Regions from separate parts of the Mesorhizobium sp. P2_C5_2 genome, predicted to be linked through region 2. Evidence: riboswitches for the same ligand, from Rfam matches in the RefSeq annotation. Region 2 holds a riboswitch; the other holds the start of a gene.
The links. A riboswitch is a leader RNA that binds a small molecule or an ion and turns the genes downstream of it on or off. The one in region 2 is predicted to bind thiamine pyrophosphate.
Positions count from the first base shown of each region.

Region 1: it holds a riboswitch for thiamine pyrophosphate, as region 2 does, so the genes downstream of both, AC1D1B_RS07580 (YkoF family thiamine/hydroxymethylpyrimidine-binding protein) here and thiB (thiamine ABC transporter substrate binding subunit) in region 2, are expected to answer to the same signal.

Region 1 covers NZ_JBFUDV010000002.1:151,900-156,103, forward strand. Annotated here, with positions in the region: gene AC1D1B_RS07570 (ABC transporter ATP-binding protein) at 1-12, opposite strand, end outside; gene AC1D1B_RS07575 (ABC transporter permease) at 9-806, opposite strand; gene AC1D1B_RS07580 (YkoF family thiamine/hydroxymethylpyrimidine-binding protein) at 1,113-1,721, opposite strand; TPP riboswitch at 1,712-1,824, opposite strand; gene AC1D1B_RS07585 (hypothetical protein) at 2,019-2,384, shown strand; gene AC1D1B_RS07590 (DUF2934 domain-containing protein) at 2,519-2,758, opposite strand; gene AC1D1B_RS07595 (hypothetical protein) at 2,843-3,058, opposite strand; gene AC1D1B_RS07600 (DUF1236 domain-containing protein) at 3,148-3,477, opposite strand; gene AC1D1B_RS07605 (DUF982 domain-containing protein) at 3,689-3,991, shown strand; gene AC1D1B_RS07610 (hypothetical protein) at 4,007-4,204, opposite strand, start outside.
Region 2 covers NZ_JBFUDV010000008.1:209,717-213,920, reverse strand. Annotated here, with positions in the region: gene AC1D1B_RS27495 (ABC-F family ATP-binding cassette domain-containing protein) at 1-797, opposite strand, end outside; gene AC1D1B_RS27490 (thiamine diphosphokinase) at 799-1,458, opposite strand; TPP riboswitch at 1,667-1,781, shown strand; gene thiB (thiamine ABC transporter substrate binding subunit) at 1,830-2,831, shown strand; gene thiP (thiamine/thiamine pyrophosphate ABC transporter permease) at 3,076-4,204, shown strand, end outside.

The DNA of each region.
Region 1 (4,204 bases), on a different contig from region 2:
GAGCCGTTTCATTGGCGGCTCTCTTCCGAACGCTTACGGTCGTCGCTATCGCTCCCCGCATTTTCCCAAGGCATGGCGAGACGCTGGACGAGCACGGCAATGCCGAACAGGATGAGCGTGAGCGCGGCGCTGACGGCGACTGCAGCGAGCACCAAATCGGGGCGGAAATTGTTCTTGGCGTTGAGCATGTAGATGCCAAGCCCCTTCGCCGCCCCCGCATATTCAGCGAAGATTGCGCCGACGATGGCGTAAGTGATGGAGATGCGCAGCCCAGCGAAGAAATAGGGCAGCGCCGAAGGCAGCCGCGCCAGCCAGAAGATGCGCCAGCGCCCTGCCCCCATGGCGGCGAGCATCTGCGAAATCTCCGTGCTCGTGGCGGCAAAACCCTCGACCAGCGCCACCATCATCGGGAAGAAGGTGACGAGCGCCACAAGCAGGATCTTCGGCATCAACCCGAAGCCGAACCACAGCACGATGAGTGGCGCGATCGCCACAAGCGGCAAGGTCTGGCTGACGATCAGCAGCGGAAAGAGCGCGCGGCGCAGCGGGGCCAGAAAATCGACCAGCGCCGACAGCACGAAGGCAGCGACCAACGAGCAGGCAAAGCCGGCAAACGTGGCGCGGATGGTGGGAAGCATGTTTTCGGCAAGGGCGGCGCGATTCTCCCAAGCCTGGAGCAATACGCGCGACGGCGCCGGCAGCATGGTGGGGGCGACACCGCCATAGCGGGCGTAGAGCTCCCAGGCGACGAGGAGCAGGGCGAAAGCGAAGGCGGCGGGTGCTGTCTTGGCGACGGCAGAGGCCACAGCTGATCTCCCCCCTCGAGGGGGAGATGTCGCCGAAGGCGACAGAGGGGGTCGCCGACCGTAGAGCGCCCACGCCCTGCCGACGCGAAAAGGACGTCGGCGCTCCACGCGCTGGGACCCCCTCTGGCCTGCCGGCCATCTCCCCCTCAAGGGGGAAGATTCACCGGCATCGCCGTCTTCGCCAATCGCCAATGGCTCCTCTCCTCTCTGTGCTGAGAGGTCAGAGGCGGAGGCATCTCCGCCACGCGATGGGTTGGGCAAAACAGCCACGGCAATATCCTCGACGAACGACGCTTGAGCCGCGGCTCAGACGGCGCTCGGGCTGTTCGCCGAAATCGTGATGTCGAGGGTGACGTGGCCGGCGCCCGGGCCGAAGCGGCAGAAGGCCTCGGCGAGCGTTGCAAACACCGCACCGGCATCGCCGCGTAATTTGGTGCAGAAGTTTTTCGAGCGCTCGAAGACACCGGACTGCTTCAGGAAATCGATGCAGCCATAGATCTCGTCCATGTGGTCGCCGGTACCCATGACATAGAGCGAGAATTGCGCAGCCACCGGCTGGCTAGTCGATGGCGTGGCCTGTACGGCGCGGATCGCGGCGAGCTTGCGCTCGTCCAGCGGAATGGTGGGGCCGCCGGTCTCGTCGGAGCGGCAGATCGGATCGTCGGGCTCGCCCGGACAGCCACGCGAAACCGCTGCCGAAAGCACGCAGTGCTTGCCGCTTTTGGCCGCCGCCACGAACAGGTCGCGCATGGCTGGAAAGAGCACCTCGGGCGGCCCGACCAGAAGCGTCGAGATGTCGTCGGTCTCGATCCGCAGCCGGTCGCGCCAGGGATCGAGCGCGCCGAGCGCGCCAAGGATGACGCCGACGAAATCGTCGGTCATGGGATAAAGGGAAATCTGTGCGCCGGAAAACATCGCCCGCCTCGCTCCGCTGGTATTATCCAGATCAGCTTTAGGGTCCGAAGGCTTGCCGCCCTCATCTCAGCCCCGACCATACGGAGCACCCCTGTGGATGAGCGGGTTAAAGCACTGTTCGAGCGATTGGGGAAGAGATTTTTTTCGGCGGTCATCGCGAAGTATGTTGGGGCCAGTTTTCTTCGTTTGTGAAAAAGCCGCGCCATTCGGGTGCTGAATTCGTTCAAATTGTACGCGCCAAGCTTGACGAGATTTCGTACATAAAGTACGATACCTTTTTCACCCGAGGGGTTTTCCGTGAGCACAGCGAACCATGCCGCCTTCGCCGACCTCTCCCGCCCGCTGTTGTCACCCCCACTGTTGTCGCTCTTGTCGCTCGACCAGCGCGAACGTGTTGCCGGAGCTTGGCGGATGGCCAGCCAGGACATCGCCGACGACATCCGTTTCATCCGCCAGTATCTGAAAGTGATTGCCGAGAAGGACGAGAGGCTGTCGACCGGCACGCTCGTTCACAGCCGCGCCTATGTCGAGGCCTGCGCCGGCTGGCTGCCGCAAACGGTGGCGCGCTATCTTCGCCATCTGCGCCAGATCACCGAATGCGAACTCACCATGACAGAAGCCGGCATCCGCTTCGCGCTGTCGAGTTATGCCTGGGAGGCATGAGACGCTGTTTCGCCTTGTCGCCAAACAAACAAATTGCGCTGCCCATTGCAGCCGCAATTCGTCAGGTTGAGAGGCTCGGGCGCGCCTGAACGGCGGGCGCCAAGGATGGCCCCCCGGGCGAATTCAGCGTTGCCCTATTTCGACTTGGCCTTGCCGGACTTTGCGGCCGCAGGCTTCGCGGCCTTTGGCTTGGCGTCTACCTTGGCGGGCTTCGCAGCAGCCTTCTTCGCCGCCTTCTTCGGCTTGGCGGCTGCGCCATCGACTTCAGCCGTCGCCTGCTCCCAGTGTTCCTGATGTGCGCCTTCGGGGCGGCCTGCCTGTTCCCAAATCTCGTGTGCGCGCTGGCGAATACGGTCCTGTCTGTCGTCCGTCACTTAAGCCTCCGTGGTTGGGTCCGATCGGTTGGTCCAGATTCCACGAAAACATTAGCCGAAAATTCAGCCGGCGTCTTGAGTGACTCAGCGCCGATCGGAAACGACCGCGACACCAAGCAGTGCTGCTTTCTTGGTAATCAGCCCCGCAAGGTCGGCATCCGAACGATCGGTGCCGGTGCGCTCGCGCAGGACCGCGATCGCATCCTGCATCGACAACAGCGCCGTACTGCGCTCGGCCAGCAACTTGTCGCAACACGCCGCAACATTGGCGGAATTCGGGGTTTCGACATGCGGCAACATGGCAATGCTCCTTTCCCGATTCGACCCTGCCATTCTTGTTCGCAAGAACGGCAGGGCCGGATTATCGATGATGGTTCTATCGGTCGGAACTACTCGACGACCTCGATGATCCTGCGCGTGCCGGGGTCAACCAACACGGTATGATTGTCGACGACGGCGTATCTGTACTGAACATCGGGCACCTCTTGCAGTTCGACCGTGTCAGGCAAAGCAGAGCCGACATTCAGTTCGACGCCGAGAAGATTGACCGAGGCCAGCGGGTGCTTATGCACATATTCGCGAACGACCGTGCGCTGTTTGGGGGTGACGATCACCTGCTGCTGCGCCGGCTGCGTGACGATCACTTCGTCGGCAGCGGCAACACCGAGACCAGCGATCATGGCAAGCCCGGCGACGGCGGGAATAAGGACGGTTTTCATCTTCGTCTCCTGTCGTTGTTAGCGAGCGCCGCCTTGCTCCCGCACGAGGCGAAAACAGCACAGATCGAGATGGCGGGCTCCTGGAGGCAAACGCCTCCGGTACGGTCTTGTTCCGTAAGTGGAGACTAATTGATCGGCCCGATCAGGCATTGAGGCTGGAACCGCATCGGCATGATTCGCATTGAAGACGATCCCTCAGGAGACCTTCAATATGAACGATATGCGGCTCCAAGTTCCGGTGGCGATTGCGGTCGGCGCCGGCTTCAAACGCGACATCGCGACGTTGGCCGAGATGCAGAATTTTCTCAAGGAATGGCCGCAGGCCGGACGCGGCAAGATTTATGACACGGCACTGAGGGCCTGCGAAATGGCCAGGGCTGGACACCTGACCAAGGACCAGGCGCGGCGGGCCTTCACCGCCTTTGCCGAGGCGGCAGGCATTGCCTGGACCGGTATCGATCCGGTGACGGCGCTTCGCCTGGCCAAAACTGGCTGGCCCCGGCCCACACTGTAGAGACCTCAAACGAGATCATTGCTTCGGCGGCTGCACAGGCACCTCGCCGGGCTTGATCACCGGCGTTTTGCCTTGATCCGGCGGCGGCTGCGTCATGCCCTGGTCACCGCTGGGTGGCGGCTGCAGCACGCCGCCGCAAGAACCAAGATTGGCGGTCGAATTGCCATTGCCGGCATCGGAGGAAGGCGGCTGCTGGCCGCCATCCTGGGGCTG
Region 2 (4,204 bases):
CCCTCGGCGCCGCGATGGCCGCGAAAACGCTGGCGCATCGTCTGCAATTCGCCAAGCCGGCGCATGTTGCGCTTGCGCCGCGCGGTCACGCCATAGCGCAACCAGTGCTCCTCGCGTACGATCTGGCGGCCGAGCTTGTGCTGCTCGCGCTCTTCCTCTTCCAGCACCAGGTCGCGCCATTCCTCGAAATGGCCAAAGCCCTTGTCGAGGCGGCGGGTCTGGCCACGATCGAGCCAGACGGTGGCGCGCGAGACGCGTTCGAGAAAACGACGATCGTGCGAGATGACGATCAGCGCCGACGAGGTGCGGACAAGCTCCTCTTCCAGCCATTCGATGACCGACAGATCGAGATGGTTGGTCGGCTCATCAAGCAGCAGAATGTCGGGCTCCGGCGCCATCACGCGGGCGAGAGCGGCGCGGCGCGCCTCGCCGCCGGAGAGATCGTTGGGGTTTTCGTTGCCGGTGAGGCCGAGATGCTCCATCAGATAGGTGGCGCGGTAGGGATCGTCGGCCGGCCCAAGCCCCGCCTCGACATAGGCACGGACATTGGCAAAGCCCTCCATGTCGGGCATTTGCGGGAGATAACGCACCGTCGCTGAAGGCTGGCGAAAGACTTCGCCGTCCTGCGGCTCGATCAGCCCGGCGGCGATCTTGAGCAGTGTCGACTTGCCGGAGCCGTTGCGGCCGACCAGCGCTATCTTGTCGCCGGCGGACGCGGTGAGTTCGGCGCCATCGAGCAGCGGTGTGCCGCCAAAGGTCAGTTTTATCCCGTCGAGATTGAGAAGGGGCGGGGCCATGTCAGCTTTCAGGCAAGGGATAGGGATGAGCGAGCAGCAGCGCGCGGCCATGACCGAGCGCGATTTCGAGCCGGCCCCCGGTCTTCTGTGACTTGACCTCGTTGGAGATGGTCAGCGACGAGCCGAAGGCAACCTCGACATGGTCGAGCGGCCATTTGGCGCCGGTCACGGTGAGGCCCGAAAGATCGGAAAAGCCGAGCACCGAAAACAGCGTACCGTCGGCGTAGTCGAAGCCGGCCTTGCCGGGCAAAAGGGGAACGCCCTCCTGCGCGCCGCTGGTCAACAGCACTTTTGTGCCGGCCTCGGCCAGCCGCAGGCTGAGCGCCAGGTGAAGGAAGGCGTGGTCGGCGCGCTTGCCGCCGAAAGCGCCGGCCAGCACCAGGCTGGTGGCGCCCCGCTCCAACGCCGCTGCGATCGCCAGTTCGCCGTCGGTCTTGTCTTTTTCCGGCGGAAATACCTGGCGCGGCACGGCGGCGAGATCGGCGGGCAGGTCCGCCGGCACGGAATCGAAGTCGCCCACCCATAGCTCCGGCATCAGGCCGAGCAGGCGGGCATGGCCGATGCCGGCGTCGGCGGCAATGACGCGCGTGCCCTCGACCTGGCGGTCGAGCCGGGGCGTGCGGATGAGATCGCCGCCAAGCAGGATGGTGAATGTGCTCATATCCGGTGGCCCTTACCAGCCCTGCCGGCGAAACGGAAGGCCGAGCGCCACCGCCGCTAGATCAGGATGACGTTTGGTTGAATCGTCATCCTGATCTGGCTCCTTTTTTTGGAGCATGATCTTTTTCCGAAAACCGGTTCCCACTTTTCGGGATCATGCTCGAGCAAACTTCCGCTTGCGTGGCACCTTGGCCGGGCCTATGTGTCGAAACGCTCTAACGGGGTGCCGGACGCGACTTTCGCGGACCGGCTGAGAGGCAGTCTCGCCAACCCGCTGAACCTGATCCGGTTTGTACCGGCGGAGGGATTAGACGCTTCGGACAGACCGACGCCTCAATTCCTTTCAACACGCATGAGGAGGCGCCGATGTGCATGTTTTTGTCCCGTCTTGTCCCAGCCCTGGGTCTTGCTGTTTCGCTTTTGGCAAGCCCTGCGTCCGCGCAGGACAAACTTACCATCTACACCTACGAGAGCTTCACCGCCGACTGGGGTCCCGGCCCTGCTGTGAAGAAGGAATTCGAAGCCGAATGCGGCTGCAGCGTCGACTTCGTCTCGGTCGCCGATGGTGTCGCGCTGCTCAACCGCGTCAAGCTCGAAGGTGCCTCGACCAAAGCCGATATCGTGCTTGGCCTCGACACCAACCTGACCGCCGAAGCCAAGGCCACCGGGCTGTTTGTCCCGCATGGCGCGGTGGCTGAAAACAGCGTGCCGGGCGGCTGGAGCGACGATACTTTTGTCCCCTATGACTATGGCTACTTCGCCGTCGTTTACGACACCGAGAAGCTGAAGAGCCCGCCCAAGAGCCTGAAGGAATTGGTCGAGGGCGACGCCGCCGACAAGATCGTCATCCAGGATCCGCGGACGTCGACGCCGGGTCTCGGCCTGCTGCTCTGGGTAAAGTCGGTCTATGGTGACAAGGCGCCGGAAGCCTGGGCCAAGTTGAAGCCGAAGGTGCTGACGGTGACGCCGGGCTGGAGCGAGGCCTATGGCTTGTTCACCAAGGGCGAGGCGCCGATGGTGCTGTCCTACACGACCTCGCCGGCCTACCACATGGTCGCCGAAAACACCGAGCGCTACCAGGCGGCGTCTTTCGAGGAGGGCGAATACCTGCAGATCGAGGTCGCCGGCATCACCACGACAGGCGCGAAGAACCCGCTGGCGGCAAAGTTTTTGGCCTTCATGACCGGACCGAAGTTCCAGAATGTCATTCCGGAGACCAACTGGATGTTCCCGGCGGGCAAAACCGACAAGCCGCTCAATCCGGCGTTCGACAAACTGGTCAAGCCGGCCAAGACACTGCTGTTCAGCCCGGAAGAGGTTGCGGCCAATCGCAAGGCCTGGGTGGATGAGTGGCTGACGGTGATGAGCAAGTAGAATTCAGGATGGCGCTTGAACACCCCCCTCTGTCCTGCCGGACATCTCCCCCGCAAGGGGGGAGATCAAGCGCTCGACCGCTTTCGCCAATCCTCCACGCAGCAAGTGCGGGACGCGGAGTGAAGTTGCTAATCTCCCCCCCTGCGGGGGAGATGTCCGGCAGGACAGAGGGGGGTGGGCGGGAACTCGACGCGGATAACGCTTCCGTCCTATTCAAACCATCCCGTGTGTTTGGTTAGGCGGAATGCCAACGCCCAGCGATCCCCGCATCACCGCCGGCATCGTCGCGCTCGCGGCAATCGCGCTGCTCATCGGCGGCGCCTTTGCCGGGCTCATCCGCGAAGGCGCGCACGACCTTTCCGGCGCCGCGTCCGCCTTCGATCTCTATCTTCTGCGCGTCGTCCGCTTCACGCTCTGGCAGGCAGTGCTTTCGACGCTGCTTTCCGTCGTGCCGGCGCTGTTCGTGGCGCGTGCGCTCTCGCGGCACCCGCGCTTCTTGGGCCGCGGCTTTATCCTGCAGCTGTTCACCGTGCCGCTGGCGTTGCCGGCCATTGTCGCGGCGCTGGGCATACTGGCGCTCTATGGCCGGGCGGGCTATTTCGCAGGGATCGCTGGCCAAAGCTGGCCTGATATCTACGGGCTTTCGGGCATCCTCGTCGCCCACGTCTTCTTCAACCTGCCGCTGGCGACGCGGCTGTTCCTCGAAGCGCTGGGGACGGTGCCCGCCGATCAATGGCGGCTGGTAAGCCAGCTCGGCATAGGGGCGAGACCGGCTTTCCGGCTGATCGAATGGCCGGTGCTGCGTGCAGCCCTGCCGGGCGTTGCCGGACTTGTCTTCATGCTTTGCATCACCTCCTTCACCATCGTGCTCATCTTGGGCGGCGGGCCGGCGGCGACGACGCTGGAGGTCGCCATCTACCAGGCGCTGCGCTTCGACTTCGATCCGGCACGGGCTGTCACACTCACGGTGCTGCAGATCGCGCTGACCTTCGCCGTGGTGCTGGCGCTGACGCGGCTGGGCGCCAACGTGACCGGCGACGCCAATCTGCCGGTGGCGCCACGCCGATATCTCTCGGCCGGCCCGATCGAAACGGCGCTCAACACAGCATTGATCGTGCTTGCTCTGCTGTTCGTCGCCGGGCCGATGGCGGCCACCGTCGCCTCCGGCCTTGGCGCCGATCTCAGCCGGCTGGCCGGCGAAAGTGCGGTGCGCCAGGCGACGCTGACCAGCGCCGGTCTTGGCCTGCTGGCGGCGCTGCTTTCGGTGGCGCTGTCGCTGTCGCTGATCATGGCGCGCCGGGCGCTGGCCCTGCGCCACCGTGGCGGTCGCTCGCTGCTCGAACGTGCCACCGACACCGGCGCCGGTTTTGTCC